4 regions of the Alishewanella sp. HL-SH06 genome follow, and region 3 is predicted to be linked to each of the others. Evidence: predicted binding sites of a transcription regulator. Region 3 holds the regulator's gene; each other region holds the start of a gene.
The links. The regulator sigma-54, encoded in region 3, starts transcription at its own class of promoters, with help from an activator protein. The targets are predictions, from matches to a motif close to GTTGGCACGNNNNTNGNNT.

Region 1 (8,056 bases), 1.2 Mb from region 3:
CTGCCTCACTGGGCTTGTCTAACGCCACAACGCGAGCACCACGTGGATTTAAATGTTCCATAAAGCGTTTAATGGCGCCGCCTTTCCCTGCCGCATCGCGCCCTTCAAATAAAATCACCACCCGCTGCCCGGTTTCTTTCACCCAACGCTGCAACTTCAGTAATTCGACTTGTAAATGATATTTTTGCTTTTCATAGGTTTTACGATTTAAGCGATTGACATAAGGATAACCGCCTTCGCGCCAATTGGAGGTTAATTCGGTATCGGCTTTTTCACGGCGTTTTTCACTTAAGATTGATTCTCCACGATTCAAGGCTTTGCTTAATTCAGCTAAATCGTCCGGCGAGACCCCTTCTAACATCGCCAGTAAATGCTCAGACAATTTGTCCATATCACCGGCAGCTTGTGCGGCAATAATATCTTCTATCGCCACGGCTTTTGCTTGCTGGCTGGCGGTGAGCCTTTGTTCTACTTGCTCGGCAAACACGTCATGCTGGGCTGCGGCTGTGGCATCTGGTTGTACTTTTTTAGGGGGTGGCGTTGCGGCCATCTGTGGTTTTTTGCTCATGCTAAATCCTTTGTTTCTGCATAACGTTGCGCTTTATTTCGTGAGCGCAGGGCATTGATAGCAACTTGGAGAGCGAGGGCAACTACCTCCTCTGGCACAGATTAACTGTGCGGGCTTGCTCATGCTACGGCTAACCCAATTGATATTTAAAATGTTTGCCACTCGCTTTAATGTGGTCTGGATCGACTGCGGTACCACGGCCGCACCGCCATACTGCTGACACCGCGCTTTCATATCTTGTGCTAAGGCCGCAGCATCCAGCCCTTGCGCATTAAGCGCGGGGTTGAGATCAATGCCAGCACACAACACATGCTGATTGCCGGCTAAGTCTTGTACCTTGGTCGATTCGCAACAATAGATCCGTGGCTCACCTTGCACATCTAACAGCGATAATTGCGCCGAACTGCCACTGTCTTTAACCTCAAACATGCGAAACACGGCCCAATGCTGGCAAGGGTCGACCACTTGGCGCATATTGCCCCAAGGCAGAGGGATGCCATTACCGCGATACACCGCCTTTAATTTACCGGGGCTGTAAGCATCAAAGTAATGCCAATGCGGATAAGGTGACACCGCGGTCATGCGGCGCATCGCCACCGAAGCCGACACTTCTGCCTGTAAATGACTGGCAATTTCATAACCACGCCGCTCTAATAATTGCCGAAACGCTTGCTTTGGACACAACAAGGCGCCAGCAAAAAAGCTCGATTCAAAGTCACGCCACGCATGCAAAATATCTTGCGGTGCCATAGTGCTACTATCGGCAAACACATCATCATGCGCCCCGCCTACCGCCATCGCGTTTTTTACGCCATCTTTGTTATGTAAAACGGCATGGCCAATGTGCACAGCTAATTCATACTTTAAGCGAGTAGGCCACTGCTGCAAAATACGATTTAAATGTAAGCTATTGGGCGGTATAAAAAAGGAAGTACCAATATTATTAGATTTCACACCTAATTCATCAACGAGCTCGCGTGGTACTTCATCAAACCACTGAATTTTTAAGCCTAACTGCTGCACAATCGCCATGAGCTCATCGACAGATAAAGGTAGACGTTTTTGCCCTACCTCTTCGGCGGCACGCTCTAATTCCGGAAAATGATTCTGGTGATGCTCCTGATGCGCCCGAATCAACAGTTGCGCAAACTGCCGACCACTGGTGCCCGTTTGTGACAACATTTCCGGGATAGCAATTTGCAAAATATCGGGGCTGAATAAAAAGCTCGGCTCTAATGGCATACCATTGAGGCCACCTTTTGCGGTCTTGGGCAGCACTAAATCTTGCTCTTCAGCCTCACCGTCTAAAAACCAATCTAAGTCTTTTTGAAAAACCTGCGCGATAACTTCGAGCATTTCGATACTCGGCACCCGCTTACCACGCTCGATCATCGATAAATAGGATACCGATGGCGCCGACTCAGGATTAACACGCACACAACGTGTCGACAGATCTTCTATCGTTAAGTTATTGCGTTTTCTCAGGTTTCTAATTTTAGTGCCCAAGAAATGTGATTTGCGGATCAAGCTTTTATTTATTTTCATTTTGTAAAATTTACACTGTGAAATTTTTATTGTGAAATTATGCTTAAATTTAATCTAGACTGTTTTTCAAGCGATAGCAAAACTATCTGCAATAAAAGCCTTATCAGAGGCTCCACACTTCGTACCCGATGAGGAAATAATTATGACGACGTTAGCCACTTCAACACAGTCGATACAAATCGATCACGATATTACGATGATCACGCAACTGAACGACAGCCATGTAAAACAGATCATGGATTACTCTAAAGGCTTTTTGGATAAAACCTTCCCTTTGGCTCAGGGTTCGCACAAGGCCGTAGCCAGCTATGTCGTATATTACCAACAGTTGCTGGCCTTTTTCGTAGATGGCAGCACCAGTGGTCTAGCGGATCCGGCGCAATTTATTGGCTTAAATGGTCACCGTGAAGCACCTGAGTCGTTGTTGCTGCAAAACCAAGGTCGCCATGTTGAGTTGATCTTGAATAAAAGTGGCAGCCAAGGTCAGCGTGACCTAGCGGGTATTGATGATATTCAATTACAAACCACCGATCCGGTATGTCATTGGTTTAGCATGATCACCGGCCGGCAAGTCAGTTGTCGTTGCCGTGGTGATAAAAGCTTCACCGCCAAAGATGGCAGTACTTACCAAATTTAACGCCACATCATGACCAAAAGCGCAGCAAATTGCTGCGCTGCGTGTTTCTAGCTTCAAGCAGCCGATTCCAAAAATTGACCAGCCCCGCCAGCACTGCTATTAAAAAAACAATTATTTTTTAAATTGGCAACTTTGCGAGATGACTATGCGTAAAACACTGCTTTGGGTATTGCTTGCATTAATCGCTCTATTCAGTGCCTTTCAGGCGGGAAAGTGGATAGGATAAATTATGGCGCTGCCAGTGCCAGAACATTTACCAGCACCAACAACCGCGAGCGCAACTGAAGCAGCCATCCCCAGTTCTGCTTTAGCAAGCCCAGTTAAAGCCTTGCCCGACTCAGTAAATAAAACAACTAATACACCTGAGACTACTGAGGGAAGTCATGATTTTACCGGCACTTTAGAACCGTTCGATTTACGCCAAGTGCTGCCACAATCAGACGGCAGTGCTTCGATTGAACTGAACCAGGCTTTTTTATCGCTGAGTAAAGCACAGTTACAAGAGGCGATGTGGGAACAAGGGCAATCCACTTTATTACAAAAAAACACTGCGCAACATTACGCCACTTTCTTAATTTTATATGGCTGGTCATAACCAAAAAAAACGCCTGACATTGAGCCAGGCGTTTTTGATTGCAAACACAAGCTATTCAGCAGTTTGCATTGCAATTTCTTGACCTTCATTGATACTGAAGGTTAAACGCTCTAAGTTAGCCGCGGTTAAAGCGGAATCGTTTAAACGCACTGCCAGCATAAAGTCTTGTAATGCCGCCACTTTGTCACCCGATAATAACTTAATCACACCGCGGTTGTTCAATGCTAAAGCGCGCATTTCACGTTTAGCTGAACCCGTAACCGCTTTTAAGGTTGCGGCACGAAATACGGCGTTGTCACACGCTGTGGCAGCTAAGGCTAATTCGTTCATCCGGCTATAAGCGACACATAAGCTAACCTGGCCATAAAACGACTCAGCATCAGCCTGCGACGGCGCTTGGGCGGAAGCAATGGCCTTGTCGTACTGACCTGCCTGAATATATTCAGCGCCAGGTGCATTATCAATTAAAGCCATCTTGTAGCCTGTGCTCGCGGCAGAAGCGAGCAATGGACTTGACGACAACAGTACCACCGCCATACGGGTAATAAATTTACGAGTTGAAATAGTCATGTCTGGTCTCTCCTGCAAAATTAATTTGATGTGCCACTATCGCTGGGCACGTAATAAAATTACAAGATTATGGTAATTCCGACAAACGAGAAGAAATGAATGAATAGATTAATTAAATTAATCTATAATAGAAAATCTAAAGACCTTTTCACCATGAAAAATATAAACCAATAAAATCAATATAATAAAGGCATGCCACAACAAATAAAACTAAGTGACATTTAGGTTGCCCATTATTCAAGCAATACGAAAATTAATAAAAATGTAATTTAATTTCATTTTGATCGAGCTGTTTAACCGCTCGCTCAGAAAAATTTTGGAAGTTTTTTCGTTACAATCGCCATCGCAGTGCTATAGCCCTGTTTATATAAACGCTGTTTTTTTAACATGCTTAAATCAAAATTGACCGCAGAAATATCGCCGGTATTGACCACTATGGTGTTGTGCCAATACTCAGCGTGGACATATTCTCGCGATACCGCATTCATAGAGGATAGGTACAATTTCATTCTTATGTTCATCAGGCATATACGCTTAACCTCACCACTATGCTGTTGAGTATGGCGCATCAAACTAAGCTGTCCAGTGCAAATCAACATAGTACTCTTTATCTGCTAATACCAAATAACTAGTTGATGTTGCTGTAATTGTGCCTTCTTTAGATTCAATTTGCTCTCCAAATGAGAAATCTATAACTATTTAGAATAAAACTCCATTGTTACAAAATATTTACAGTTCCGATTGGGCAGGCGTAGCTTATGACTTGTTCCTTTTTTTATTATGCTTAAAAAAGACCTTTTTTGGGGCCGCATACCGCTATAGCTACATAAGCAGCTCATTTTATACAGATTTTGCTGATTTACAGCTACGCCAAGTTTGTCCTATTAATAATAGCGGTGTTGCGAAGTTGTCATTCATTTCGCATCACCTTACATCCAGGTAATAACAACATTATAAAAAAGGTCATACCATGCTTACTCAGAAGTTTAAATTAACGGCAATAGCCGTGCTTTGTTTACCCGGTGCATTATTCAACACCGCAGCGATTGCAAATCAGGATAACGACACTTCAACTGGTCCTGTTACCCGCGTGATCATCAAATATAAAGAAACCAACACCGATACTATGCTACAGAGCCTACCAGCCACCATGGCTCAGCAACGCAAAGCCGAACGGATGCAAGCGAAAGCCGAGCGCTTTAGTCAACGCGCAGGTGAAAAAATAAAATTTGTGCGCGAAACGGCCTTAGAAAAACACGCGGTGTTCAGTGCCGAGCGCCGCTTATCCGCCGCGGAAACGGAGACATTACTCAATCAATTGTCCCAAGATGATGATGTAGAACTGGTCGAAGAAGACATGTTACTGCAACCGACCCTTGCACCTAATGACACCCAATATGCGAACCAATGGCATTATTATGAAAACACCGGCGGCATCCGAGCGCCAGCGGCTTGGGACAAGGCAACAGGCCAAGGCGTGGTGGTTGCGGTACTGGATACCGGCTATCGGCCTCATGTCGATTTAAATGCCAACCTGTTACCAGGCTATGACATGATCTCTGATGCCTTTATTGGTAACGATGGTAATGCCCGCGACAGCGATGCCCGCGATCCGGGTGATTGGACGAATGTCGGCGAGTGTGGCGGTGGTCAACCAACGTCGTTTAGAGCGTCCAGTTGGCATGGCACCCATGTTGCCGGTACTGTAGCCGCAGTCAGTAATAATAATACTGGCGTTGCCGGTGTAGCCTTTAACGCTAAAGTGGTGCCGGTTAGAGTCTTAGGTAAGTGTGGTGGCTACACCTCCGATATCGCAGACGGCATTATCTGGGCATCAGGGGGCTCAGTGTCTGGCGTACCCGCCAATGCCAACCCTGCCAGCGTCATTAACATGAGCTTGGGTGGTTCAGGTAGCTGTAATAGCACTACCCAAAATGCCATTAATCAAGCGCGCAGCCGCGGTACAGTAATAGTGGTTGCCGCAGGCAATGACAATGGTAATGCCAATAACTTTAATCCAGGTAATTGCACTGGTGTAGTCAACGTTGCCTCAACAAACCGCCAGGGTGGTCGTGCGTATTATTCTAATACCGGTAGCAGTGTTGATGTCGCCGCACCGGGTGGCGCGATGTCTTCTTCCAATGATCCAAGTGGCGTATTATCTACTTACAACAGCGGTTCAACGACACCCGCCAATGACAGCTATGGGTACAGCCAAGGCACATCGATGGCCGCACCGCATGTCGCCGGTATTGCTGCGTTAATCAAGCAAGCCAAACCGAACGCTACCCCGGATCAAATTGAAGATATTCTGAAAACCTCAGCCCGTAGTTTCCCTGCAAGCTGCTCTGGTTGTGGTGTCGGCTTAGTTGATGCCAATGCCGCAGTGCTTGCCGCAACAGGCTCAGGATCAGGCGCCACAGGCAGTAGCAATACGCTGCCCAATCTGTCTGCTAGTCGCAATAACTGGTTGCATTACACCATTAACATACCGGCCGGCATGCAGAATTTTACTGCCAGCATCGCTGGCGGAACAGGAGATGCCGATCTGTACGTCAGACGCGGCGCGCGGCCAACCACCAGCAGCTTTGATTGTCGCCCTTATTTACAGGGAAACAATGAAACCTGCAGTATCAGCAACCCCGCCGCGACAACGTGGCACATCAGCATTCGTGCCTATAGTACTTTTAGTGGCGTAACGTTGAATGTGAGCTATAATCCTTAAGTGTTAGTAAACGTGCATAACGTTACTTAACGTCAGTTTGGCAGCTTGCATTGCATGAAACATGCGAGTTGCCAAGCTTTACATTTAACCTAGTCTATTTTTTGCTAGCGCAAACGTAAAAATACTGATGGTGAAAATAACAAATGATCCAGTTAGTGGTAATCGGCTTTTTATTGTGGGCTGTTCCTGCTAACCAAAGCTAACACATTGTATCTAATATAATAATGCAACAAAATATAAGATAGGCTGGTTATATATTAACTATTTTGCAGACAAACGAGCGTTGCGAATAACTTCAAATACTCTAAAAATAGGAGTTTGATAACCGTTTTATTGTAAAAAGTGTGTCAGCAACAGTTTTATTTGCCGGCTGACATTGATGAAAATCGTCAACAATTTTTACAGTCACTTTAAAAGTTAAAACCCTAAGCTATAACTATCAATGACTTAAGATTTGGTACGCTTTTTGCTTTATTATTTACATTATCATTTAAGAGTTAAACTTTATGCTATCAGCAATTAAAAAAATCACCTTCGGGGTGTTATGTAGCGCTGCGTTGTTATCAACCTCTGTGCTGGCCTCTACAACCACGAGCACAACAGAGACATGGAGTTTTACACCTGCAACGACAAAAAGCGTTACAGGTGCAAACAAAATAACGTTAACGTCAGCTTCAGGCGCCAATGCATTTATTTCAGGCTGGTCTTCTGAGTCTTCTGATAGTGCATCAAACATAATTTCAGCACATAAGCTAATTCTTGATAGCAAATATGGCGTACAAATTTATGGAACAAATTCAGACGAAAGCCATACTGTTGATAACAAAAAAGGCTTAGATTTTATTTTTTTAGAATTTCCTTCTCCCGTCGAATTGTTAAGTCTTACTAATACTTGGGTAACTGAAGGAATGGATAGCGATATTTCTATAGCTACATTTAATAGCAACCCATTTACCAACATTTCGAGTCCAACCTTAAATTTTACCCAACTTGCAAGCGCTGCAATTGTAAAAGCGAGCTACGCCAATACAGGTATCAACACACCGTATATTTTTGAAAGCAGTAGTAGAACTGAGAGCTACTCTACTCAAAATATTAAAGGTGTTAGCAGTCAATATTGGTTGATCGGTGCATACAACGCTGCATTTGACAGCGGTTCTTGTAAGTTATCTTGTTTAAATGATGCAATGAAATTTGGCAGCATTACTGCTAAGCTCGCCGCCCTACCAACATCACCAGATAATGCGCAAGATGTGCCACTGCCAGGCACCCTATCACTTTTCGCCGCCGGTATTTTTGGCCTTATGTATCGAAATCGCCGCCGTACACAGCGTTAAAAAAGGGGCTTCGGCCCCTTTTTAGTTATGGTATATTATAATTGCTTACAACCATTTTTCGCTGATTGCAATAAGGATC
Region 2 (8,056 bases), 460 kb from region 3:
GTTTTTCAGCGCCGCCATCTGACCGACTATAGGTAAACGATCAGGTACGGTAGCGCGAAAGGCTGCCTTTGCTGAAATGGCCGTTATGGCCGAACTCCAAGCGGGTTGCCCCAGTTGCTGTTGTAACTCGGCAATGTTTTGCTGATCATCTTCTGTGGTTGTTTGAGCGAACTGACCATCACGGTCAAAGGTTGCGCCGACACTGTGCTCGCCTTGCCAAGCCGGCGTGAGATAGCCTTTATGACAGATCACAGTGCGTAACTGACTGATCTCTGGTGCCTGAACATGACTCACTTGCCCCCGGACACGATTAACAGGTAATGCGGCCAGTGGTGCGAGCTGACCAATATCGGCACCGGTTGCTACCAGTAAATGCTGGGCGTTAAAAGTATGCTCTGCCGTTTCGATTTGCCAGCCTGTTGCCAAGGGGTGTAAGGCGGTGACATCGCAATTAAATCGCACTTCAAACCCCTGTTGTTGCTGCAAATGAGCTAGCATTGCTTGGCAAAATGCTTGAGGGCCCAGCCAGCCAGCTGTTGGCAAGAATATGCCGCTGTGCTGCAAGGCAATGCCGGCTAAGGTGGATGCCTTTGCGGCATCGACAAAATTGACCAGGTCATTTGGCCAGCTCGCCTTCGCGGCCATCTTTTGCTGGCGCGTCGCTAAATGCGTTGTGGTAGCGAGATGTAGCATGCCGCAAAACTGCAACGGAAAGTCTAATCCCAGTTCATGATAATGCTGATAAAACTGTTTGGCATAATGAAAGGCGTGGCAGTGCAGCAACGAGGCGACCGTCGGTTGTACTGTTAAGTTGGGATAAAGCGCGCCTTGACGATTGTGCGAGGCACGCTGCGCCACATCCGCATCCGCACAAAGTAATTGCACCTTGATACCGCGCTTTAGTAAAGCGGCTGCGCTGCAAAGTGCTGCCAAACCGCCACCAATAATGGTGATATGACTAATGGCAGCCGCTCGCTGGCTTATGCTGTGGGCTTTTTCTAGCTGGTGTTCTGTCCGTACAGTAGCGGTGAGCATTTCGCGTTTACGGCCATAGCCTTTAACTTTTTTAATCTGAAAGCCCGCTTGTTGCAGGCCGCGTTTTACAATCCCCGCACAGGTAAAGGTGGCCAGTGTGCATTCAGGAGCGGCTAACCGAAAGAGTTGCTCAAATAAGCTGACTTGCCACATTTCAGGGTTTTTTGAGGGCGCAAAACCATCTAAGAAAATGGCATCAACCTGGTGGTCTGTCGGGAATTGGGGTAATAAATCATTAGCGTCACCTAGCCATAAATCCAAAATAACCTGGCCCTCAGCAAACACTAAGCGATGACATCCTGCTACCGCAGGCGGATAAGCTTTTAATAATGCTTGGCTAAATTCGGCTAACTCGTGATGACAAGCCAGTGCCTTTTGCAGATCGGTGGCACTGATCGGAAATTTCTCCACGCTACTAAAATATAAACGCTGACAGGGTGCACTTGGATTTTGGGCTCGAAATTGCTGAAAACGTTGCCAACAAACTAAAAAATTGGCACCCGTACCAAAACCTGTTTCCAGCACATGAAAATACTTTTTACTCTGATGTAACCAGCGTTCGGGTAGGCCATTTTGCTGTAAAAACACGTAATCTGTTTCGCCAAGGCCGCCTTCATCAGAAAAATAGATATCTTCGAAGTCGCTGGCAACGGGGGCGCCTTGCTGATTAAAATGAATGCGAGCGTTGGATAAAGGTTGCATGCTGGAGCCTGTGCAGAAAATTCAACTTGTAGTTTACCTCAGGCTCAAGCAAAATTGAAAACAGAGTACAACTGTTCGCTGAAAGCAGACCAGTTTTTTGCGGAAAAGCCGTAGAATAAGACGCAAATTTTTAATGAGCCTAAATAAATAGGTCTAGGAGACAGAATGAAAAGAGCCGTAATCACCGGTTTAGGTATTGTATCCAGTATTGGTAACAATAAAGCAGAAGTATTAGCCGCGTTAAAAGCGGGCAAGTCTGGCATTAGCCGGGCGGAAGAGTTTGCTACACTGGGATTACGCTCACAAGTGTGGGGCGACATTAAATTGGATCCTGCCACCCTGATTGACCGCAAAGCGATGCGTTTTATGGGCGATGCTGCAGCATATTCTTACATTGCCATGCAAGAAGCGATGGAAGATGCCGGTTTAAGTTTAGAGCAAATCTCAGATCCACGCGTCGGCTTAGTCGTCGGCTCTGGCGGTGCTTCTTCTAAAACACAGGTTGAAGCGGCGGATATATTACGTGAAAAAGGCGTTAAGCGTGTTGGCCCTTATGCTGTCCCTAAAACCATGTCGAGTACCTGTTCAGCCTGTTTAGCTACGCCATTTAAAATTAAAGGCGTTAACTATTCCATCAGTTCAGCTTGTGCTACCAGCGCGCACTGTATTGGCCATGCCATGGAGCTGATCCAACTGGGTAAACAAGATATCGTGTTTGCCGGTGGTGGTGAAGAAGTGCATTGGACACTGGCGATGGAATTCGATGCCATGGGCGCCTTATCCTCTCGTTACAATGATACGCCAGAACTTGCGTCGCGCACTTACGATGCTAACCGTGATGGTTTTGTGATCAGCGGCGGCGGCGGTATTGTGGTGGTTGAAGAATTAGAACATGCGCTAGCGCGTGGCGCGACCATATATGCTGAAATCGTCGGCTATGGTGCCACTTCAGATGGCTATGACATGGTTGCCCCCAGTGGTGAAGGCGCCATTCGTTGTATGCAGATGGCGATGCAAGATGTTAGCGCACCCATTGATTATGTGAATACTCACGGCACCAGTACTCCAGTCGGAGATGTCAAAGAGTTAGGGGCGATCCAAGAAGTCTTTGCCGGTAAAACGCCTGCTATTAGTGCAACTAAAGCCATGACAGGCCATGCTTTAGGCGCTGCCGGTGTGCACGAAGCCATTTATTCTATGCTGATGCTACAGCATAACTTTATTGCCCCATCGATCAACATTGGTGAATTAGATGATGCGGCCAAAGGTTTAGATATCGTGACTGAAACACGAGATGCAGTATTAAATACGGTGATGTCGAACAGTTTTGGTTTCGGTGGCACGAATGCAACCTTAGTGTTACAGCGTTATAACGACGCAAAATAAGCTAATAGTTTGATTTAAAAGGCGCCTTGATGGCGCCTTTTGCTTTGTTAGCCGTGTAATTTTGTTACACTTAACGTCAAAACCAGTGGAGTGCTGATGAATGCAGATTTATGCTGATGAAAATATGCCGTTAGTGCATGAGTTTTTTTCGCAGTTAGGCGAGGTTACAACCTTTGATGGGCGCAAGGTAACAGCTGCACAACTGAGTCAGGCAGATATATTGTTAGTGCGTTCAGTCACGCCAATAGGGCCTGCGTTACTCGCCGACAATCAGCAGTTGCGTTTTGTGGGGACCGCGACGATTGGCACAGATCATATTGATCAGGCTTACTTACAGCGTCAAAATATTACGTTTAGTGCTGCGCCGGGTTGTAATGCACAGTCGGTAGTGGAATATGTGCTCAGCAGTATGTGGTGTTTAGCCGAGCGTTATCAATGGCAGTTAACCGACAAAACGGTCGGTATTGTTGGCGTAGGCAATATCGGTGGGCGCTTAGCGCGGGCGTTAAATGCTTTAGGGATCCCAGTTTTACTTTGTGACCCAATACGTGCAGCGCAAGAGCCGGATTTTCCACACACCGACTTTACAACACTCTGTCAGCAAGCCGACATTGTTAGCCTGCATACCCCCATGCAAAAACAAGGGCCCAATGCTACGTGGCACCTGTTTAATGATGCCACGCTAGCCAGTTTAAAACCGCAGTGTGCCTTGATTAACGCCTCTCGCGGCGGGGTTATTGATAACCAAGCGTTATTAGCGGCGCAGCAACAGCATCGTCGCCCTTTAGTCCTCGATGTATGGGAGCAAGAACCTGATATCCTACAAGCGTTATTGCCTTACTGTGATATCGCAACCGCGCATATTGCTGGCCACAGTGTTGAAGGTAAAGCGCGCGGCACTGAAATGCTGTATCAACGCTGTTGTGAGTTACTGGGAGTCACGCCAGAAATCGCATTAGCGGCCTTGTTACCTCGGCCTGCTGTAGAAAAATTACAAATTTCTGCTAATTTTGGGCTTCCGGATGTCCAAAGTGTCGCAAGAATGTTATATGATGTGCGGCGTGATGACGCTTTATTGCGGCAACACCTGCAACAACATGGGTTTGACTGGCTAAGAAAGTCATATCCCGCACGGCGCGAATACAGCGCGCTGCAGCTTGTCGGTCAGGCCTTACCGGCCTGGCTTGGCCAATTGGGCTTTAATAGTCAGATTTAAGAGGATGCATCAGATGGCGTCACAATATAATGTCGCAGTCTTAGGCGCGACGGGCTTGGTAGGCCAACATTTAATTGAAATATTAGAGCAGCGCGATTTCCCTGTTGCCCAGCTATTTCCCTTGGCTAGCAGCCGCTCTGCCGGTGGCACTGTTACCTTTAAAGGCAAAAAAATTACCGTGTTAGATGCGGATACTTTTGACTGGAGTCAAGCTCAAATTGGTTTGTTTTCAGCCGGTGGTAGCGTGTCAGCTATTTATGCTCCAAAAGCCGCAGATGCAGGCTGTGTGGTGATTGATAACACCTCACACTATCGATACGAAGCGGATATTCCGTTAGTAGTGCCCGAAGTTAACCCAGAAGCCATTGCAGATTATCGTAATCGTAATATTATTGCTAACCCAAACTGCTCTACGATCCAAATGTTGGTCGCTTTAAAGCCCATTCATGATGCCGTGGGGATCAGCCGTATTAATGTGGCGACTTATCAATCGGTAAGCGGTGCTGGCCAAGCGGCAGTTGAAGCCTTAGCCCAAGAAACAGCGCAGTTATTAAATGGTCGGCCTTTAGAAGAAGGGGGCCATTTCGCTCGGCAGATCGCTTTTAACGTGATCCCGCAAATTGATGTGTTCATGGATAACGGTTACACCAAAGAAGAAATGAAAATGCATTGGGAAACGCAAAAAATTCTGGGTGATAACAGCATTGGTGTTAATGCAACAGCGGTACGTGTGCCGGTGTTTTTTGGTCACGCTGAGGCGGTCCACATAGAAACGCGGATGCCGATTACCGTTGAGCAAGTTAAAGTGCTCTTAGCGAATGCCCCAGGCGTGGTGTTATTTGAAAATAACGCTGATTTTCCAACGCAGGTGAGTAACGCAACAGGCAAAGATGAGGTGTTTGTTGGGCGTATACGGCAAGATATTACCCATGAAAATGGCATAAACTTGTGGGTTGTGGCAGATAATATTCGCAAAGGTGCTGCCACCAATAGTATTCAAATTGCTGAGCACTTAATTCGTGATTATTTGTAATACCGTTTTGGCGGGTTAATTGAGTCACAAATCGCAGAGCGCCTTAGGGCGCTCTGCGTTATTTATAGCGGTAAACAACAGAGCTTGTTGCTATTTACTGGTAAGCCGAGGCTAACTGCATTATATTTGTTGAGTCAGCAGCAGTAATAATGGAACACTGCTTGCATAACACTATCATATGATTTTGCTTTAACGTGAGTCTAGGTGCTCGGCTAAGGAATCCTGATGCCTGTTCGTATAATTTTACTTTTGCTGTTAGTCAATTTTTCGTCGATGGTGCTGGCTCAGTCTGCGCCGACGCAGATCCGTGGCCCGAAAAACGCGGATAGTGTGCTATTGCAAAAGCAATTTGGCCCTTTAACACCCAGCGACACTTTGTGGCGTATCGCCGAGCAAGTCAAACCTAGCGACAGTGTGACGACATTCCAAGTGATGTACGCACTTTTCATGAAAAACCCTGGTGCGTTTAATGACGCCAACTTCAATCATTTACGGCCTGGTGCCATTTTAATTGTCCCTGAGTTGCGTGAGATTCGTTTGGTTGATCCCGAAGTCGCTCGACGTAAAGCCGATAGCGATGATGCTGAGTGGGCGAAAAAAGTCGCGCGTGATGCTGCTGCCCGCGCCAAAGCACGCGAAGAAGCTAATAAACCTAATGTCGTGCAGCAACAAACCGCTGCAGAGCTGAACGCTCTAAAAGATCAATATCAAGACTCCATTCAATTAATTGAAGGTATAGCACTGGAAAACCAGCAATTACGTGGTTCGTTAGGGCGAGTGGAACAAGAGCTTGAAGGCTTAAAAGCGCAATTAGCGGAAGACAGCTTGTTACAACAGCAGCTTAACCAACTACTACAACAACAGCAGCAAATTTTGGCCGAGCAACAAGCCCGACGCGAAGCGGAGGAAGCCGCGCAACTTGCAGCCGCCGCAGCTGCAGAAGCAGAAGCCTCCAATTGGCTCAACAATCCGATTACGTGGGCGCTTGCTGCGTCGTTACCCGCTATTTTGTTATTGATGGGCTTTATTGCTTGGGTTAAACGGCGTGGGCGGCAAACCGAAGAAGCGGTAGCGAATGCGATCAAAGAGCCACAGACCTCGGCAGGCTATAAATCACCGGTGCCACCTATCGACAATAGTCAGGATTTTGACGAAAGCCTGCTCGATATGGATGACGATCTGTTTAAAAACGATTTTGATGAAGTCAGCCCAAGTGCAGTCAGTGCCCTAGATGATAGCCTTGAAGATGATACATTACCGGATTTCAGTGACGATATTTTAATTAACGAGTTAGTTGAGCCGGATCCACTGCGCACGGACATGTTAGATGGCATGGATGATGATCGTTTAGATGTTGATGACGACGCCTTAGATCCGGTAACGCCGGTTCGGGAAGAGCACGATATTCAATTAGAAGGCGTGGAAGAATTAGATTTCGACCCGGATAATATTTTGTCGGATACGGATTTATCGGCCTTATTAATGGCTGATGACGATGATGATGTTATTGAGTTAGCGGATCCGAGTGAGGCAGAAACAGCCAAGCTAGCAGCAGAACCTATTGCGCCAGAGCGCGAGACTGCAGATGATGTTAACGATCATATTGAAGAAATTGAAGTTGAGCTGCCGGATGATGAGCCCTACGCTACGCCCGTGCCGACAAATAATGATGAGCTTGAAGAAGCCGCAGAGCTTAACGACGATGTGCTGGATAGGTCTGCTGACGAGGCAGTCGATGCCGCAACAGACGAACTCGATGCTGATGATATTGACGAGTTACTGTTAGATAATGAGCGCGAACGTTTATTAGCCACAGAAGCCCGTTTTGATAATTCTGATTTAGATGACTTTGCCGAGCAATTGGCTGCAGAATCGATTGAAGCGGAAGATGCAGACAACTTATCTGCAGATGAAGAGCAATTGAATGCCGAGCTTGACGATATCTTAGAGCAAGCGGCAGCGGAGCAATCGCAAGCGACAGCCCCTGAGGTTCGTGAGGCGGATGTCGATGAACTCACCCTTGAAGCGCTTGATGACATGGATTTAATCGACACCACTGCACAAGGCGGTGTTGATGACATTATTACTGACCAAGCGGCGGCTGATGATGATTTAGTGACTGAGTTTGAGCTGCCGGAAGAAACCGAACTGGCAGCAGGTGAAGCGTTAATTGATGATGAGCCCGAGCTTGCCGCTGCTAAGCGGTTGAGTGACGAACTAAGCCTAGCTGAAGACATCGCGTTACCTGCTATCGACGAGCAGCTGAATGAGCAGACCGCTTCTGATAGCAGCGAAAGCAGCGCTGCTCGAAAAGCCTCAGAGCACGCAACATCCGTGCAACAGATTGCCGATTTGCTGAACGAAGACGCTGAGTCTGATATTGCCCAGACGTTAACGGCAGAAGACGAGTTTAGCCATGATCTTACGAACTTATTAACTGAACCTGATGACGCGACTGCCGATGAGTTGGCAGAACACTCTGAAGCTGCAGCGCTTAATGATGCTGTCACAACGGACACTGATGATGCTGCGGCAGAGCTAACCCGACCAGATACATCGGCTGACGAAGAGGCGGTTGAGAATGCTCTAACAGCGGAATCGTCAGAGCATTTCCCTGATGTCGCTTTAGACAGTGATGCCGAGCCAGAAGGCGATGCAGAATTATTACTGGACTTAGCTTCAGA
Region 3 (8,056 bases):
CTGTTACGCCATTACAGCAAGTCCTGTTATGGTCAGTGGTGCTGCTGAGTAGCCTGATGGTGTTAATTGGCTTATCACGAGCTGGCAGTATTTTGTTTTGGCGCGTTACCGGTTCAGAGTCGGGTGGGGATAAAGCCTTACCGCTGCAGGTTTTTGCCGTGTCATTGTTGCTGTTAGCTAGCCCCATGTTGGTGGTGTTTGCCGGGCCTTTCACCGAGTTAAGTGTGGCGGCAGCGGTGCAGCTTGAAGACGTGTCACAAACGATTTCCACGATTTTACTTGAATCTAGCGTGTCTGGAGGTGCTCAATGAGATTACAACCTCGTTACAGCTGGTTGCCAACACCGTATCGCAGCGTGTTGTTGTTTTTAGTATGGTTACTTCTCAATCAAAGTGTCGCGCCAGTGCATCTGTTTTTTGGTTTCGTGTTGGCGTTATTAATCCCTTGGATCAGTGCCAAGTTCCGAGATCCTCAGCCGTTGATTGAACGCCCCATTTTGGCGCTACGTTATATTCTTATGGTTTTGATGGATATTGTTACTGCAAATGCGCAGGTCGCGATATTAATTTTAGGGCCGACAAAACGGTTAAAACCCGCTTTTGTGCGTGTGCCGCTGGATTTACAGCATGAACTGCCCATCACCATTTTGGCCAGTACCGTGTCAATGACCCCAGGCACGGTAAGCGCGGACATTTACCCGACTAAAGAAATGCTGGCAGAAGGTGAGGAAGTAAAACAGCGTTGGTTGTTGATTCATGTACTGAATTTGGAAGACGAAGCAGAACTGATTGCTTCAATCAAATCGCGCTATGAAGCCCCGCTAAAGGAGATCTTTCAATGTTAGAGAATGTTATCTTTTTAGTCTTTGGTATGATCAGTTTGGCTTTGATACTTAACCTATGGCGTTTAGTACGTGGCCCAAGCTTGCCAGATCGCATCCTAGCGCTCGATACCATGTATATCAATAGCATTGCCCTGATCATCTTATATGGCCTGCTGATGGGCACCTCATTGTATTTTGAAGCCGCGTTATTAATTGCCATGTTAGGTTTTGTCAGCACGGTGGCCGTGTGTAAGTTTTTATTACGTGGCGATATCATCGAATAGGAGAGACTATGCAAAATTGGATGGAATGGGTAATTGCCTTCTTTTTATTACTCGGAGGCAGCTTTGTGTTAATTGGCTCGATTGGTTTAACGCGGATGCCCGATTTTTTTATGCGCTTACATGGGCCAACTAAGGCGACCACCTTGGGTATGGGCGGTATTTTGTTAGGTTCGATGTTATTTTTTAGTGCGGCACCCGGTGAGATCAGCGTGCATGAATTGTTGATTACTATCTTCTTATTAATCACCGCGCCAATCAGTGCACATATGCTCATTAAAGCTGCCCTGCATCATCAGACTGAGGCGATTGCGCGTACTACAGGTGAGCAAGAACTGAAGCGAGGGCAATTACAAAACAGCAGCCGCTCGCATATTAAGTCGAATTTACCCTAAAAAACCTAACAATAGCGTAAAGCACAAGCTTTACGCTATTCGCCAAAACCGGTATTAATTAATAAAGTAATCGCGTCTAATGCTTCAGCAGCGTCAGGGCCTTCGGTGGTCACTGTAAGGGTTTTACCTTTACTACTGGCCATCATCAGCAAGGCCAGTACGCTGCCGGCATCTGCTGTTTTACCATCTTCTTGCACTAATTCTACTTTGGCATCAAATTGCTGGCTTAACTGCACTAGCTTGGTGGCGGCACGTGCGTGTAGGCCTAGGGCATTAATAATCGTGACTGTTGCAGCTAACTTATCGGCCATGATGTCTGACTAATTCCCGATGGCGAATTTGTACATCTTCGCGCTGGCTGCGATAGGTTTCGGCTAGGCTTTGTGCGATATACACTGAACGATGCTGGCCACCGGTGCAACCAATCGCTATCGTTAAGTAGCTGCGATTGTTACGCTCGAGATGGGGTAACCAGCTGGCAATAAAGGTATTGATCTGCCACGTATATTTTGCCACCACGTCTTGTGAGGCGAGGTAATCTTTAACTGGCTGATCTAAACCTGTGAGCGGTTTCAGATCCGGCTCCCAATGTGGGTTGGGTAAAAACCGCGCATCGAACACAAAATCGGCATCCTTTGGAATACCATATTTAAAACCAAAGGACTCAAAGAGTATCACTAAACGGCCGGTCTTTTGGCCTAAGATCCGCTCACGTAATTGCTCGGCCAACTGATGCACATTCAGCTCAGTGGTATCGATATATAAATCGGCGCGGCTAGAGATAGGATCTAATAACTGTTGTTCACGTGAAATGGCTTCATCGAGCGACATCGCTTGATGGGATAGCGGATGCAAGCGACGCGTTTCGCTAAAGCGCTTAATTAGCGTGGTGTGATCCGCATCCAAATATAAAATCGTCAGTTCCAGCTTGCGCGGCAGATATGACAAAATGTCTGATAACTCATCGGGATCGCTCGGTAAGTTACGTACATCAATACTCACGGCAACGCGTTCATATTGGCCCATTACTGCAGTTGCCAGAGTCGGTAATAGATTAACCGGGAGATTGTCGACGCAGTAATAGCCGAGATCTTCCATGACTCTCAGAGCAACCGATTTGCCAGAGCCTGAGCGACCACTGACGACGAGTAGTTTCATGACTCACCTGTTTTTTGGCTATAGTCGAGTAGTAGCTGATACAGTTGTTCATCTGACTCGACATGGCGGATTTTTTTGGTTAAGTCTTTCTGACTCAACAATTTGGCAATACCGGATAACGTACTTAGGTGCGTTTGGCATTGCTCAGTAGGTATTAAAATAGCGCAAAAAATATCGACGGCTTGGTTATCTATCGCATCAAACGCGATAGGGTCTTTACTGACCACAAACACCAAAATCGGTTGAGTTACGCAGTCAAGTTTGCCGTGAGGAATGGCGATACCGCCACCGATGCCGGTTGAACCGAGTTTTTCACGGGTCATTAAGGCTTCAAGAATGGTGTATTCAGATAGTTCGGGAAGCTGCTGGTGAGCCAGTTCGGCGATATATTCGAGGATACGTTTTTTACTGTTAAATAGAACTGCACTTTTCGTGCAGTTCTCCGCTAACATTGCGTTTAAATTCATAATAATGTCTTAGTGTCGTGACAGTTTTTCTTTGTGTTTAATGACCTGCCGATCGAGTTTGTCTATTAACTGGTCAATCGCAGCATACATGTTTTCGTTCTCAGACACCGCAAACACTTCGCCACCGGTGAGATGGATTTTAGCTTCGGCAATCTGTTGTAATTTTTCCACGTTTAAGATGACATGTACATTATTAATGTTCTCGAAATGACGCTCTAGCTTAGCAAATTTATTCTCGACATAATCTTTTAAGGCTTCGGTAATTTCGACGTGACGGCCTGTTAAATTGATTTGCATAGACTCTTCCTTTTAGTTAAGACACTTACAGCAGGGTCTTTCGTTGATTTGACGGCGGAATAAACAACGATTCGCGGTATTTAGCGATAGTTCGCCTAGCCACGTTTATCCCTTGTTCTAACAAAATTTCCGCCATTTTACTGTCACTTAGCGGTTTTGCCGGATTTTCTGCCGCCACCAATTTTTTAATAAAAGCACGAATGGCAGTGGAAGAACATTCACCACCACTCTCTGTACTAACATGACTGGAGAAAAAGAACTTAAGTTCAAAAATTCCACGTGGTGTATGCATATATTTATGAGTGGTGACGCGTGAGATAGTCGACTCATGCATACCGACCATTTCTGCAACATCATTCAATACCATCGGTTTCATGGCTTCTTCACCATGCTCAAAAAAGGCTTGTTGTTGCTGCACAATGCAATTGGCTACTTTGAGTAAAGTATCGTTTCGGCTTTCTAAGCTCTTTAAAAACCATTTAGCTTCTTGCAAGTGCGAACGAATAAATTGCGTATCAGCGGTATTTTTAGCGGTTTTGCTCATCGCCGCATATTGCTGATTGATCCGTATTTTGGGCATAGCGTCAGCGTTTAATTCGACTTGCCAGCGACCTTTTACTTTTGTCACCGTGACATCAGGAATAACATATTGCTGCTCTTGTTTAATCACATCAGCACCAGGCCGTGGATTTAAACTGTGGATCAACTGCATGACTTCCTTTAACTCTTCTTCTTTGAGTTTAGTCACGCGCATCAAAGAACGAAAGTCTCTATTCGCTAAAAATTCGGTATAGTTGCTAATAATGAGTTTTGCATCATTTAAATAGGGGGTAGTTGGCTCAAACTGCCGTAACTGCACCAGTAAACACTCTTGCACCGAGCGCGCGCCAACCCCGACCGGATCAAATAATTGAATGCGTTTAATCACGGCTTCAACTTCGTCGGCCTCGACCTCGTTAGATTGCAGTGAGTCGAGTATTTCTTCGCAGCTGATACTTAAAAAACCATTGTCATCGATGGCTTCAATAATGATCTCAGCAATAGCCCGGTCGATTTCAGAAAAGGGCGTGAGTTGCATTTGCCAACGTAAATAATCTTGCAGGGTATCGCTGGTTTCACCCTGATACACCATATCGTCATCAGGCATGTTGCCACTGCTAACAGGGGCGGCACTGACTAAGTCATCCCAGTTATTATCTAGCGGTAAATCTTCTTGGATGTTTTGTTTATTCAGATCATCGCTGGTATCGCGATCGGCTGCGTCTTTTTGCTCTGAGTTTTTGTTGCGTGGATCGTCAAGGGTATCGCGATTGATATTGCCAAGACTGTGATCAACCTCATCTGGCTGACGTTCGAAATCATCATCGCCTTCGAGTAACGGGTTCGCGTCTAACGCTTCCTGTATTTCTTGCTGTAGCTCAATGGTGGACAACTGTAATAGGCGTATCGCCTGTTGCAGTTGTGGCGTCATGGTAAGCTGTTGTCCTAGGCGGAGTTGCAAAGAGGGCTTCATGTACCTGTAATTCTCTCCTGAATGCGCAGTTGCGTTCTATCTTCTTTACTATAGCCTGAATTGCTCACCTAGGTATACATCACGCACCTGCTGATTTGCTAGAACATCTTGCGGAGAACCGGCTGCAATCAGTTCGCCATGACTGACAATATAAGCGATTTCACAAACATCTAACGTTTCACGCACATTATGGTCAGTAATGAGAACACCAATGCCACGTTGGCTGAGGTGTTGAATGATTTTTTTGATATCAAGTACTGAAATCGGGTCAACCCCAGCAAATGGTTCGTCTAATAAAATAAAAGCGGGATCAGCGGCTAGTGCCCGCGCGATCTCAACCCGACGACGCTCGCCACCAGATAACGCCATCCCTAAACTGTTGCGGATATGGCCGATATGAAATTCTTCTAATAAATCATCGGCAATTTCAGCGCGGCGTTGCGTGCTTAAATCTTTGCGGGTTTGCAAAATGGCCAATAAGTTTTCATGCACAGTCAATTTACGAAAAATCGAGCTTTCTTGCGGTAAATAACCAATGCCGGCGCGGGCACGTTGGTGGATCGGAGCAAAAGTAATATCTTGCTCGTTGAGGGTAATGGTGCCTTTATCCGAGGGAACTAAGCCAACAATCATGTAAAAGGTTGTTGTTTTACCTGCACCGTTAGGGCCTAATAAACCGACGATTTGCCCTGCATTGACCTCTAAGCTGACATCTTTCACTACCTGCCGGCTTTTATAGCTTTTGGCGAGGTGCGAGACCACTAACTTCATGGATTGTCCTTGTTTTCTGGGGTGAAAATCGTGGTAACGCGACGATTTTGCTCACCTTCAGCACTTAATTGTTGTAATTCAATGTTGTAACGGATCACGGCACCGCGTACTAAGCTACCGCTTTGCATCACTTCGGCATTACCCGATAACGTTAAAATTCGGCTGGCACGGTCAAATCGGATCTCATTCGCTTGAGCGGTTACAGGACGATCACCTTGCAGTGTTTGTGAATAGGTCGCCGGTGAGCCTGTTGTAATAAACACCTCTTTACCTTTACCAGCACTGGCGTCGACTTCAAGTTTGTCTGCTTTGATCAACATGGACCCCTGACGTACGACAACGTTATCGGCATAACTGGCAATGCTGTCAATTAATGAGGCTAAGGTTTTATCTGCATCGACCGAGATGGGCTGTTTATGATCCGGTTCGGCGGCCAAACTAACGGCAGAAAAAAAGGCCAAAACAATCATTAAGCTATTAATTTTCATTGAAATATACCGTCTCTAAATGCTTTTGCAATTGTATGGTTTCTTTTGTTAAATCGACATGCATACCTTGCCCTTTAATGAAAAAACCGGCGCCGGTGATCTGAACGATTTCATGCGTATGAATACTTTTTTCAGGCAACATCAGTTGTAATGAGGCCGTTTCAACGCGTTCTACTAAACCTAGGGTTTGTTTGTTTTGCAAAACCACTTGGTTTTCCAAAATAATCTTATCTTCAGGAAACCAGACACCTTGTAAGCTACTGATTTCCCAAGCAGGCTGATGTGCTTTATTAAACAGGGTATAGCGCGGTTGATCAAACTGCGTAAAGCCGAGCTGTTCAAAATGCTCTAATTTCAGCGCCTGCACGTGATCGGCAATATAGCCCTCATTGTCGTAGATGCGCAAGGTAACATTTTCAGCAATGTAATCCGGTTGAAATTCTCGATCCACTTGCAGATCCACTTGCTCAACGCTGGGATTCAACCACAGGTAGCCCGCGACTATCACGAGTAACATGACGATGAGCACAAAAAACTTTCTCATGAGCTGCTGCCATCAAATTGTAAAAATCGCTGTTGCGCAATCAGTAACAGATCGCATAATTCGCGCACTGCACCAAAGCCGCCAGGTAATGACGTGGCTAAATGGGCATGCTTTCGCAAATAAGGATGTGCATCTTTTACCGCGACGGCTAAGCCACAATGTTGCATGACTTGCCAATCGGCCAAATCATCACCGATATAAGCGACTTGGCTGGCATCTAATTGCAGTTCAGCGAGCAGCGCTTGAAATGCAGCTGTTTTATTTTCTTGCCCTTGATAAATATAGGGCACAGTTAGCGATTTCATACGCTGCTCCACAATGGCCGATTGTCGCCCTGTGATCACGGCTACTTCTATGCCAGCTTGGCGCAGTGCTTTAATGCCATAGCCATCCCGGGTATGAAAGGCTTTTAGCTCTTCACCTTGATTACCTAAGTAAATGCGCCCATCCGAAAATACGCCATCGACATCACAGATAAGTAATTTAATATCTGCCGCGCGGCTGGCGTTAGTATCACTGATAGCTTGGTACAACTGGCGATATAAGTCCATGTTACATTACTCCTGCTCGCAGTAAGTCGTGCATATTCATGGCGCCGATTGGCTCGCGCTGCTCGTTAACAATGATCAGGCCATTAATTTTTCGTTGCTGCATAATATTTAACGCTTCTGCGGCAAGCATTTCTGCTTTAACCGTAATGCAATTGACCGTCATCACCTTGGCAATAGAGGTGCTGTGTATATCAATACGTTGATCAAGAATACGTCGTAAATCACCGTCTGTAAAAAGCCCAGCTAAGCGACCTTGTGCATCGACCACGGTGGTCATGCCGAGCCCTTTGCGTGAAATCTCTAATAAGGCATCTTTAATGCTGGCCTCTTGCGGTACGATAGGCACCAAATTCTCTTTATGCATTAAATCTTCTAATCGCAACAATAACTTGCGACCAAGGCTGCCACCGGGATGTGATAACGCAAAATCATCGGCTGAAAAGCCTCTAATATCTAACACCGCGACAGCCAAGGCATCACCCATCGCCAGTGTCGCCGTGGTGCTGGCGGTGGGCGCTAGGCCAAGTGGGCAAGCTTCTTGAGGTACAGCTACACATAAGTGAATATCGGCCAAGCGCGCTAACGTAGAATCTGCTTTCCCGGTCATGGCGATCAGTGGAATACCCATGCGTTTGATAATTGGCACTATGGTCAGTAATTCTGCTGTTTCACCAGAATTGGAGATGGCGATAACGATATCGTCTTTTGATAACATGCCCAAATCACCATGGCTCGCTTCGCCTGGATGCACAAAAAAAGCCGGAGAGC
Region 4 (8,056 bases), 1.9 Mb from region 3:
GAGTCTAGCAGAATAAGACCTTGAAGTGAATATTACCTTGCGACCGCTTACGCTGTTGTTTCATAACTCAGAAAGCGGCCTTGATAAAGGCTATCGGCTTTGAAAGCTAACAATATCACCCGGTTGAATATGATTGAGCAATTGTTGGCTCGGCGAGGCGGCCCATGCGCCTTCTGGGGTAATATCGGTAATCGTGAGTTGCACGGGGCTATCAAGTAAACGCCGCAGTTCGGCTTGCTGCGGATCGCGCTGAACTTGAATTAAATTAACCTGATCACCCACTTTTAAACCATGGCTGCTGCCTAAGCCGATCTGAATATGCTGTTGTTTTACTTGGCGGATTTGTGCAAGCAACGGCTGGCATTGGGTTTGTTCTTGAATATCTTGCGCCACGGTACGAAGCACTTGATCAATTTTTTGGCCATAGGGCATGCGCCAAAATGCCACACTGTGGCTATTGGGTGTGGTGTTATCTTGAACTGGCCAAAAACTACTGGTGCGGTATTCTTGTTGGTAATGCACTCGTCGCTCATAGGTATCAAACAAGGTCACTTCTAAAGTAAAGAAGCGTTCTCGTTGGCTGCTTTGCCAAAATTTACTGGTTTTAGCGCCAAGTGATAAATCCTGAATAGTAGCGAATAAAATAAATTGTTGGCCCTCTGCAAAAAACTGATCGGCAACATTGGCGGTTAATTGAGATTGCGCGATGGGTTCGTCACGCACTTGTAATGCTAGGCTTGGGCCAAAGTCACGCAAGTGGCGCGACAGTTGTCGTGTACTGTGTTCACCTAGTTCAAACAACTGGCCATAAATGGCGTCTTGCCGCGCATCTAAATGCACTTGGGTAACCAATAATGGGTTTCGAAAATTAGCCGAACAGCTTTTGGCCATCGGCAAGATATGGGCTTTTAGCGTAATAAACACCTGTTGTTGGCTGTGCGTTTCTGACAGTAGCTGTACTTGTCGCAGCTCCGCGCTAGTGCTAAGCGTAACCGAGTGATGTTGCAAGATCCCTTGCACTACCTGTTGGTGGCTTTCTAATTTTGCCCCTGCAAATAAGGTGGCGCGTTGCAGTGCATCTTCAATGGCCGCTCGACGCGCGCTATCTAAATCGCCACGTTCAATACTGGCTTGCCCGGTGGCTTCATACCAGTTGGCGTAGAGTGAATTACTTTGGCTTAAAGCGGCAAGCCCGAACAAGAGGGTGGATAGAATGCGTATTCTCATAGTCTGCCATCGTCTGAATGTATTGATTAGGTGTAAACGCCTATCGGGTAGTTTGCTTAGCACCGGCGTTACAACGTATCTATTGCTACTGTACAAGCAAATAATGTGCCGAGCTGGTTTTTTGTGATGACTGGCGTGAATTTTGCTTAAGTTTTGATATCAGAAAAGCGTTGGCTTAGGCAGCGCCCGCTGCCGTGACAGGATGGGTTATTATGATTAAGAGCTTAAGCGTAGTTGTGATCCTTACAACATTAACAGCAGCTTGTGGCCAATTGGCTGATAGACATATTGAATATCAACAAGAAACGCCACTGGCTTTCCCGGTGATAACGGCGCTGGGTGCTGCGCCAATATCAGCACAACCGGGTGCGAGTGACAGCCAGCGTATGTTAATGGCGATGCGTGCTTCCAAATTAGAAGCTTATCGAGAATTAGCTGAGCGGGTTTATGGTCAAAGAATTGACAGCAAAAACACCTTAAGTGCCATGGTCGCGCAAAACGATGTGCTAGAAGCGTCAGTGCAAGGTGTGATCCGCGGTGCGCGGGTAGTGAAAACCTATGCGGTTGAAGATACCTATATTACCGAGCTATCGCTGGATTTTGCCGAAGTATATGCAACCTTGCAGCATACCGAGCCGAAGCAAAGTATTCGCAGTGTGCGTTATTTGTGGTGATGGCTAGGCCTATTAAGCGCGGATAATTGCTTAATACGTAAGGTTGGATCAGGCTTTTACGCCACTGCCTTTACTATCTACAGCCGGTTTGCCTTTGTTGGTGTAGGTTAAGCCGGTCTTACCATTCGCCGATAAAATCTCATGCTTTAATCGACCTAGCGTTAACTGGCTGTGTTCTAAAACCTGCTGGTTAACGGCAGTTTGTTGTTTGCACTGCGCCAATAAATCATCCAAAACAGCAATACGCTCATCAAACCAAGATTGTTTGCGTTGCTCAGCCAGGTCTTCAGATTGGCTAAGTGCCTTATCGGTTTGTTCAATTTGTAGCAATAAGGTATTTTTTTGTTCGATGATGTTGTTTAAACGCGGTACATCACGTTCAGTAACCGCTTTAAGTTCATGTTCTAGCAACAACAAAAGCGCAGATAAATGCGCTTGTTGTTGGTTCAGGCAGGTGAGGGTGGCGCTTTGTGCTGTATTCATTAGCGGTCGAATAAATCGCCCTCAAATTGCATGATACGCTTAGCTAACTGCTCAACGTTAATTTTGTATTTGCCTTCAGCAATAGCCTGTTTAATCTTATCGACTTTCTCTTGATCGATACCGCTACTGTTACTGGCCTTTTCTTGCAATTTAGAAAATTGCTGAGCTTGCGGTGTAATAGAAACCGAATCTTGCTTTTGCATTGCCTGACTACCGGCATTTTGCTGCACAGTAGTTTGTTGGCGCTGCACCAGTTGATCGTTTTTATCTGTTTTAACCTGCGGAGTATTTTGCAAGTTATTAATATTAATCGCCATAATAGAACCTCTTCACCTAAACTTTAGTCCTTATGCTTAGGTTAACGGCCGCTACAAAGAAAACTTTAGGTTTATTTTCTAAAATTTCACTTGAACTTGATTAACCCCAACAACCTCTGCTTGAATACTGCGCCCAGATTGCTGGTTTCTCACGGTAACTATAGCACCTAGGGTACCGTCTTGCTGAACCACGCCAGTGGCAGTAACAGATAAACCGCTGTTATTAATTTCTATTGTAACAATATCACCCCGGCATACAAGACAAAGATCTTGAAGGTTGATAATTTGACCAACACTCAGACTGCGTTTATTTTTACTACCAATAATCTCAGCCGGTTGCTGCACAATATTACCCCGAACTAAGCGTCGCTCCCGGCGCTCAATTTCGAGCATATCGGCCGTGATAACCGTTCCTGGAGAAATATTTTGCCGCATCACCACTAAATCAAGATACTCGGTGATCTTAGCTGATATAAACAACTGCCAAGCGACAGGGCTGTCACAGCTTAATTGCACGGTGGTTTGGCGTGGATTGTAGTTTGCCGGTAAACTAAATTGCAGGGCATTAGCACATTCTTTATCACCAATCCGAGTATCCAAAGGGGTCACGCTTATCTCAGTATCTGTTGACAGTTCGCTGGCTAAGGTGTCTTTTAACCAATTTTCTGTCAGGGTCGTTAATTGTTCAGGGTTATAGCTTGCTGAGGTATTTTGCTCGGCAAAAGCCGAAGCATTAAGCGTTAAACTTAAGCACAGTAAGGTAATTAAAGCAGTAATATGACGAAAATTTTCATACTTTTTCATAGGGTTTGTCTATGCTTAACTAACAAAGGGCTATAACATACCTGAATCATGTATTGACGCCGATTTTCTGACAGTTGAACTAGTCATGCAAATATCACGCCTAAAGGCTGAAGTAAGGAAACCCAGATGTCCAGTATTCTAGATTCCGTCAACCAGCGCACCCAACTTGTGGGTCAGAATCGATTAGAGTTGCTGCTGTTTAAGCTTGCTGGACGCCAGCGTTATGGTATTAACGTGTTTAAAGTGCGTGAGGTATTGCAATGTCCGCGTTTAACCAGCATGCCCAAACGCAACAAGTTTGTGCGTGGTATTGCGCACATTCGTGGCCAAACCATATCGGTCATTGATTTAAGCTTGGCTATCGGCGGGCGAGAAATTCAAGATCTTTCCACTGCGTTCATTATTATTTCTGAGTATAACCGCTCGGTGCAGGGCTTTTTAGTTAGTTCAGTTGAGCGCATAGTTAATACCAACTGGGAAACCATCATGCCTCCGCCAAAAGGCACTGGTGGTAAGCAAAGCTATTTAACGGCTGTTACCGAGCTGGATAAAGAATTAATTGAGATCTTGGATGTTGAAAAAATTCTCGAAGAGATTTCACCCTCACCGACAATGATCCACGATGAAACGGTGTCGAAAAGCATTGCAACTGATTTAGGCGATCGAGTCATTTTAATTGCTGATGATTCTACTGTGGCCCGTAATCAGGTGAAACGGGCGCTAGAACCTTTGGGTGTAAAAATGCACTTGGTCAAAAATGGCCGCGAAGCGCTGACCTACCTACAACAATTAAGTGAACAATGCCAACATTCGATCACAGAAAAAGTGGGTTTACTGATCTCTGATATCGAAATGCCGGATATGGATGGCTATACCCTAACAGCGGCGGTGAAAGCTGATGTGAAACTGCGACAGTTACATGTGATTTTACATACCTCGTTAAGTGGCGTGTTTAATCAGCAAATGGTACAAAAAGTGGGGGCTGAGGATTTTATTGCAAAGTTTAATCCCGACGAGTTAGCACAAGCAGTGCAAAAATGGCTCCACGTTGAATAATTGGTAAGGGTTATGCGTGCAGAATAAGCAGTTACAAGAATCGGAATATCGGCAATTTCGGGATTTTCTCGAGCAACAGTGCGGCATCGTGCTGGGTGACAATAAGCAATATTTGGTTAAAAGCCGTTTAACCCCCTTAATGCAACGTTTTAGCCATGGCAGTTTATCTGAACTGGTTGCCAAAACCATGAGTCCGTTTGAACGGCAGTTACGCTCAGCCGTGATTGACGCTATGACCACCAATGAAACCTTATGGTTTCGTGACAACTACCCATACGAGCTACTAAAGAATCAATTATTGCCGGAGCTGGAAAAAACTTGCCGCAGCGTCAAAATTTGGTCAGCGGCTAGCTCATCGGGTCAAGAGCCATATTCTATTTCAATGACCGCGCTAGAGTTTCAGCAAAGTCGGCCAAATGCCTTTCCTGGTGGGGTGAATATTTTAGGTACTGATATATCCAATACAATGCTGGAGCATTGCGCCAGAGCCGAGTACGACGGCTTAGCTTTAGCGCGTGGTTTATCACCTGAGCGACGCACGCGGTTTTTTGAAGATACCTCTAATGGCATGATGCGCGTTAAAGATAACGTGCGTAAAAAAGTGACTTTTCGGCATCTTAACCTGCTAGACAGTTATACTCTGCTAGGGAAATTCGACATCATATTCTGTCGCAACGTATTGATTTACTTTTCTCCTGAAGTGAAAGCGAAAATAATCAAACAGTTTGCTCAGTCATTAAATAGTAAAGGTTACTTAATCCTCGGGGCCTCAGAGTCATTGTCAACCATGAATGAAGACTTTGACATGCTGCGTTGTAATCCGGGCATTATTTACCGCAAGAAATCTTAACTCTGCATCTTGGCCTGCTTTTTGCTTCCTCAAACTAAGGTTACAACATGAGGTGGCAAAAAAATGGCAATCAGTTTAGACAAAGCCTTTGGCATGCACGAACAAGCGTTGCTGGTTCGAGATCGTCGTGCGCAAGTGCTGTCAGAAAACGTCGCTAACGCTGACACTCCTGGCTATAAAGCTAAAGACATCGATTTTCAGCAAGCGCTGGTGAACGCCCAATCTCGGCAAAGCCGTTCCATGCAGCGGACGCATGATGGGCATTTCGCCATTTCTACTGCAACCCGGCACGAAGTGAAGTTTCGTAATCCAGAACAAACTGATACCGGTGATGGTAACAGCGTGGACATGAACCGCGAACGTAATGCCATGATGCAAAATGCCATCGAATACCAGACCAGCCTACAATTTTTGAATAGTCGGATCAGTGGCTTGAAAAAAGCCCTTACAGGCACAGGACAGTAATTATGAGCTTATTTAAAGTGTTTGATATTGCTGGCTCTGGCATGACCGCCCAGTCAGTAAGAATGAATACCACAGCCAGTAACATTGCCAATGCGAACAGCGTGAGCAGTAGTATCGATCAGGTTTACCGTGGTCGTCACCCGGTGTTTGCCACCGAGTTTGCGCAAGCGCAGCGGCAACAAGATGCCGGCTCTGGCGTTAAAGTGCTGGGAATTGTCGAGTCTGACGCACCACCGAATGTGGAATATGCGCCCAATCATCCGTTGGCGGATGAAAATGGCTATGTTTACAAGCCTAATGTCAACATTATGGAAGAAATGGCGAATATGATTTCAGCGTCTCGAGCCTATGAAACCAATGTACAAACCGCAGATGCCGCAAAACAAATGTTAATGCGCACCTTACGGTTAGGTCAGGGTTAAGGAGTAACGCATGACAACCATTAATACAAATTCTGCGCTAGAAGGGATGTACTGGGATACTGAGAAAAAAGTTGCCGATAAAAACAATGGCGCTTTAACGCAGTCAGATTTTTTTGCTTTGTTAACTCAGCAGTTAGCTTATCAAGACCCGACCAAGCCGGTAGAAAATGATCAAATGATCGCACAGATGACTAACTTTACCATGGCCGATGGTATCACCAAGCTTAATGATAATTTCAGTAGCTTGGCGCAAAGCATGTCGTCCAATCAAGCCTTGCAAGCCTCATCACTAGTAGGGCGTAGCGTGCTGACACAATCTGAACAATTGGTTTTCACCGGTGAGTCGCTCTCGCGTGGCCAAATAAACCTTGAACAACCAGCTGATAACATGAAAGTGATTATCACTAAACCCAACGGTGAGTTAGTTTCTACATTTAACGTTGATCAACCGCAATTGGGTAAAAATGAGTTTGCTTGGGATGGTACGAACCAAGCGGGTGAAACCGTTGCCGCTGGGCTTTATAACATCAGTGTTGAAGTTAGCGCCAGAGGCAAAACGGAAAATGCCCCAGTACAAGTGTATATACCCCTGTATCCAGTGTCAGTATGGGCAACAACGGTAACGGCATTACACTGAATTTATTAGGCATCGGGGCAGTGAAATTGGCCGATGTGTTAGAAGTTTCTTATGGTTAATACGACCGCTTAAGGTGAGGTAACATATGAGTTTTAATATTGCATTAAGCGGTATCGCCGCTGCACAAAAAGATTTAGATACCACAGCAAATAACATCGCTAACGTTAATACTACAGGTTTTAAAGAGTCTCGAGCTGAATTTGCCGATGTTTATGCATCTTCGGTATTTCAAGCCGGTAGAACTAAAGTGGGTGATGGGGTCAGAACATCATCAGTTGCACAGCAGTTTCAACAAGGGTCGTTATTGTTCACTAATAACTCATTAGATTTAGCGGTGACGGGAGACGGTTTTTTTGTGACTGCCTCTGAAGTGGGCTCTCGAGATTATGCTTACACCCGGTCCGGTGCGTTTAAGCTCGATGCAAATAACTTTTTAGTGAACAACAATGGTGCCTTTTTGCAAGGTTACCCTGTGGATTCCGATTCAGGTACAACTAGCTCTGTCAGTTTAAGTACAACTGGGCCAATTCAGATCCCCACTACTGCAGGTGCGCCCAGTGCCACACGTGATGTGTTTGTTAGTATGAACTTAGACGCACGTTCATTGCCACCAACCATTACAACGTTTGAGCCAACTGACCGAGCCAGTTATAACAGCACCACCTCAACAACGATTTATGATAGCTTAGGTCAGGCACATATACTCAGTGTGTATTTTGTAAGAACAGCACCTTTGGCGAATAATACCTGGGATGTGTATACCACATTCAATGGAACTCTTGTTCCCTCGGCTACCTCACAATTAGTTTTTAAGTCAGATGGAACACCAGGTGAAAATCCAGGTGACTTTGAAGATATTACCATTTCGCCTCTTGATTTAAATGGCTTGTTAAATAATGGTGCTAATTTTGGAACCGTGGGTGATTTTGGTATCCGTTTTCGCGATGAAGCAGGTACCCGAACGCCAACTCAATATGCATCAGCTTTTGAAGTGGGCTCACTAAGTCAGAATGGTACTACAGTCGGTCGTTTAACTGGGCTGGATATTGATGTTGGCGGCAGAATTATGGCATCTTATTCTAATGGCGATCAACAATTTTTATCGCAAGTATCGATGGTGC

Region 1: a site for sigma-54 is predicted at 4,822-4,840, ahead of ACUJFK_RS16790 (S8 family peptidase). Genes of this name have one in related genera too.
Region 2: a site for sigma-54 is predicted at 5,521-5,539, ahead of ACUJFK_RS06110 (FimV/HubP family polar landmark protein). Genes of this name have one in related genera too.
Region 4: a site for sigma-54 is predicted at 1,357-1,375, ahead of ACUJFK_RS13235 (LPP20 family lipoprotein). Genes of this name have one in related genera too.

The regions. Positions count from the first base shown of each region.
Region 1 is NZ_CP199752.1:3,626,932-3,634,987, forward strand. It holds gene ppk2 (polyphosphate kinase 2) at 1-568, opposite strand, end outside; gene ACUJFK_RS16765 (DUF3612 domain-containing protein) at 602-2,113, opposite strand; gene ACUJFK_RS16770 (malate synthase) at 2,256-2,750, shown strand; gene ACUJFK_RS16775 (hypothetical protein) at 2,980-3,345, shown strand; gene ACUJFK_RS16780 (hypothetical protein) at 3,397-3,915, opposite strand; gene ACUJFK_RS16785 (hypothetical protein) at 4,221-4,424, opposite strand; gene ACUJFK_RS16790 (S8 family peptidase) at 4,886-6,640, shown strand; gene xdp1 (exosortase-dependent surface protein XDP1) at 7,147-7,977, shown strand.
Region 2 is NZ_CP199752.1:1,310,433-1,318,488, forward strand. It holds gene mnmC (bifunctional tRNA (5-methylaminomethyl-2-thiouridine)(34)-methyltransferase MnmD/FAD-dependent 5-carboxymethylaminomethyl-2-thiouridine(34) oxidoreductase MnmC) at 1-1,737, opposite strand, end outside; gene fabB (beta-ketoacyl-ACP synthase I) at 1,903-3,123, shown strand; gene ACUJFK_RS06100 (4-phosphoerythronate dehydrogenase) at 3,224-4,339, shown strand; gene ACUJFK_RS06105 (aspartate-semialdehyde dehydrogenase) at 4,353-5,372, shown strand; gene ACUJFK_RS06110 (FimV/HubP family polar landmark protein) at 5,598-8,056, shown strand, end outside.
Region 3 is NZ_CP199752.1:849,610-857,665, forward strand. It holds gene ACUJFK_RS03790 (monovalent cation/H+ antiporter subunit D) at 1-311, shown strand, start outside; gene ACUJFK_RS03795 (Na+/H+ antiporter subunit E) at 308-844, shown strand; gene ACUJFK_RS03800 (K+/H+ antiporter subunit F) at 838-1,107, shown strand; gene ACUJFK_RS03805 (Na+/H+ antiporter subunit G) at 1,116-1,499, shown strand; gene ACUJFK_RS03810 (HPr family phosphocarrier protein) at 1,535-1,810, opposite strand; gene rapZ (RNase adapter RapZ) at 1,800-2,657, opposite strand; gene ptsN (PTS IIA-like nitrogen regulatory protein PtsN) at 2,654-3,127, opposite strand; gene hpf (ribosome hibernation promoting factor) at 3,134-3,421, opposite strand; gene ACUJFK_RS03830 (RNA polymerase factor sigma-54) at 3,447-4,934, opposite strand; gene lptB (LPS export ABC transporter ATP-binding protein) at 4,983-5,705, opposite strand; gene lptA (lipopolysaccharide transport periplasmic protein LptA) at 5,702-6,193, opposite strand; gene lptC (LPS export ABC transporter periplasmic protein LptC) at 6,183-6,737, opposite strand; gene kdsC (3-deoxy-manno-octulosonate-8-phosphatase KdsC) at 6,734-7,288, opposite strand; gene ACUJFK_RS03855 (KpsF/GutQ family sugar-phosphate isomerase) at 7,290-8,056, opposite strand, start outside.
Region 4 is NZ_CP199752.1:2,870,946-2,879,001, reverse strand. It holds gene ACUJFK_RS13240 (flagellar assembly protein T N-terminal domain-containing protein) at 91-1,227, opposite strand; gene ACUJFK_RS13235 (LPP20 family lipoprotein) at 1,440-1,901, shown strand; gene flgN (flagellar export chaperone FlgN) at 1,950-2,384, opposite strand; gene flgM (flagellar biosynthesis anti-sigma factor FlgM) at 2,384-2,701, opposite strand; gene flgA (flagellar basal body P-ring formation chaperone FlgA) at 2,780-3,505, opposite strand; gene ACUJFK_RS13215 (chemotaxis protein) at 3,632-4,561, shown strand; gene ACUJFK_RS13210 (CheR family methyltransferase) at 4,578-5,411, shown strand; gene flgB (flagellar basal body rod protein FlgB) at 5,475-5,876, shown strand; gene flgC (flagellar basal body rod protein FlgC) at 5,879-6,298, shown strand; gene ACUJFK_RS13195 (flagellar hook assembly protein FlgD) at 6,309-6,935, shown strand; gene ACUJFK_RS13190 (hypothetical protein) at 6,905-6,994, shown strand; gene flgE (flagellar hook protein FlgE) at 7,021-8,056, shown strand, end outside.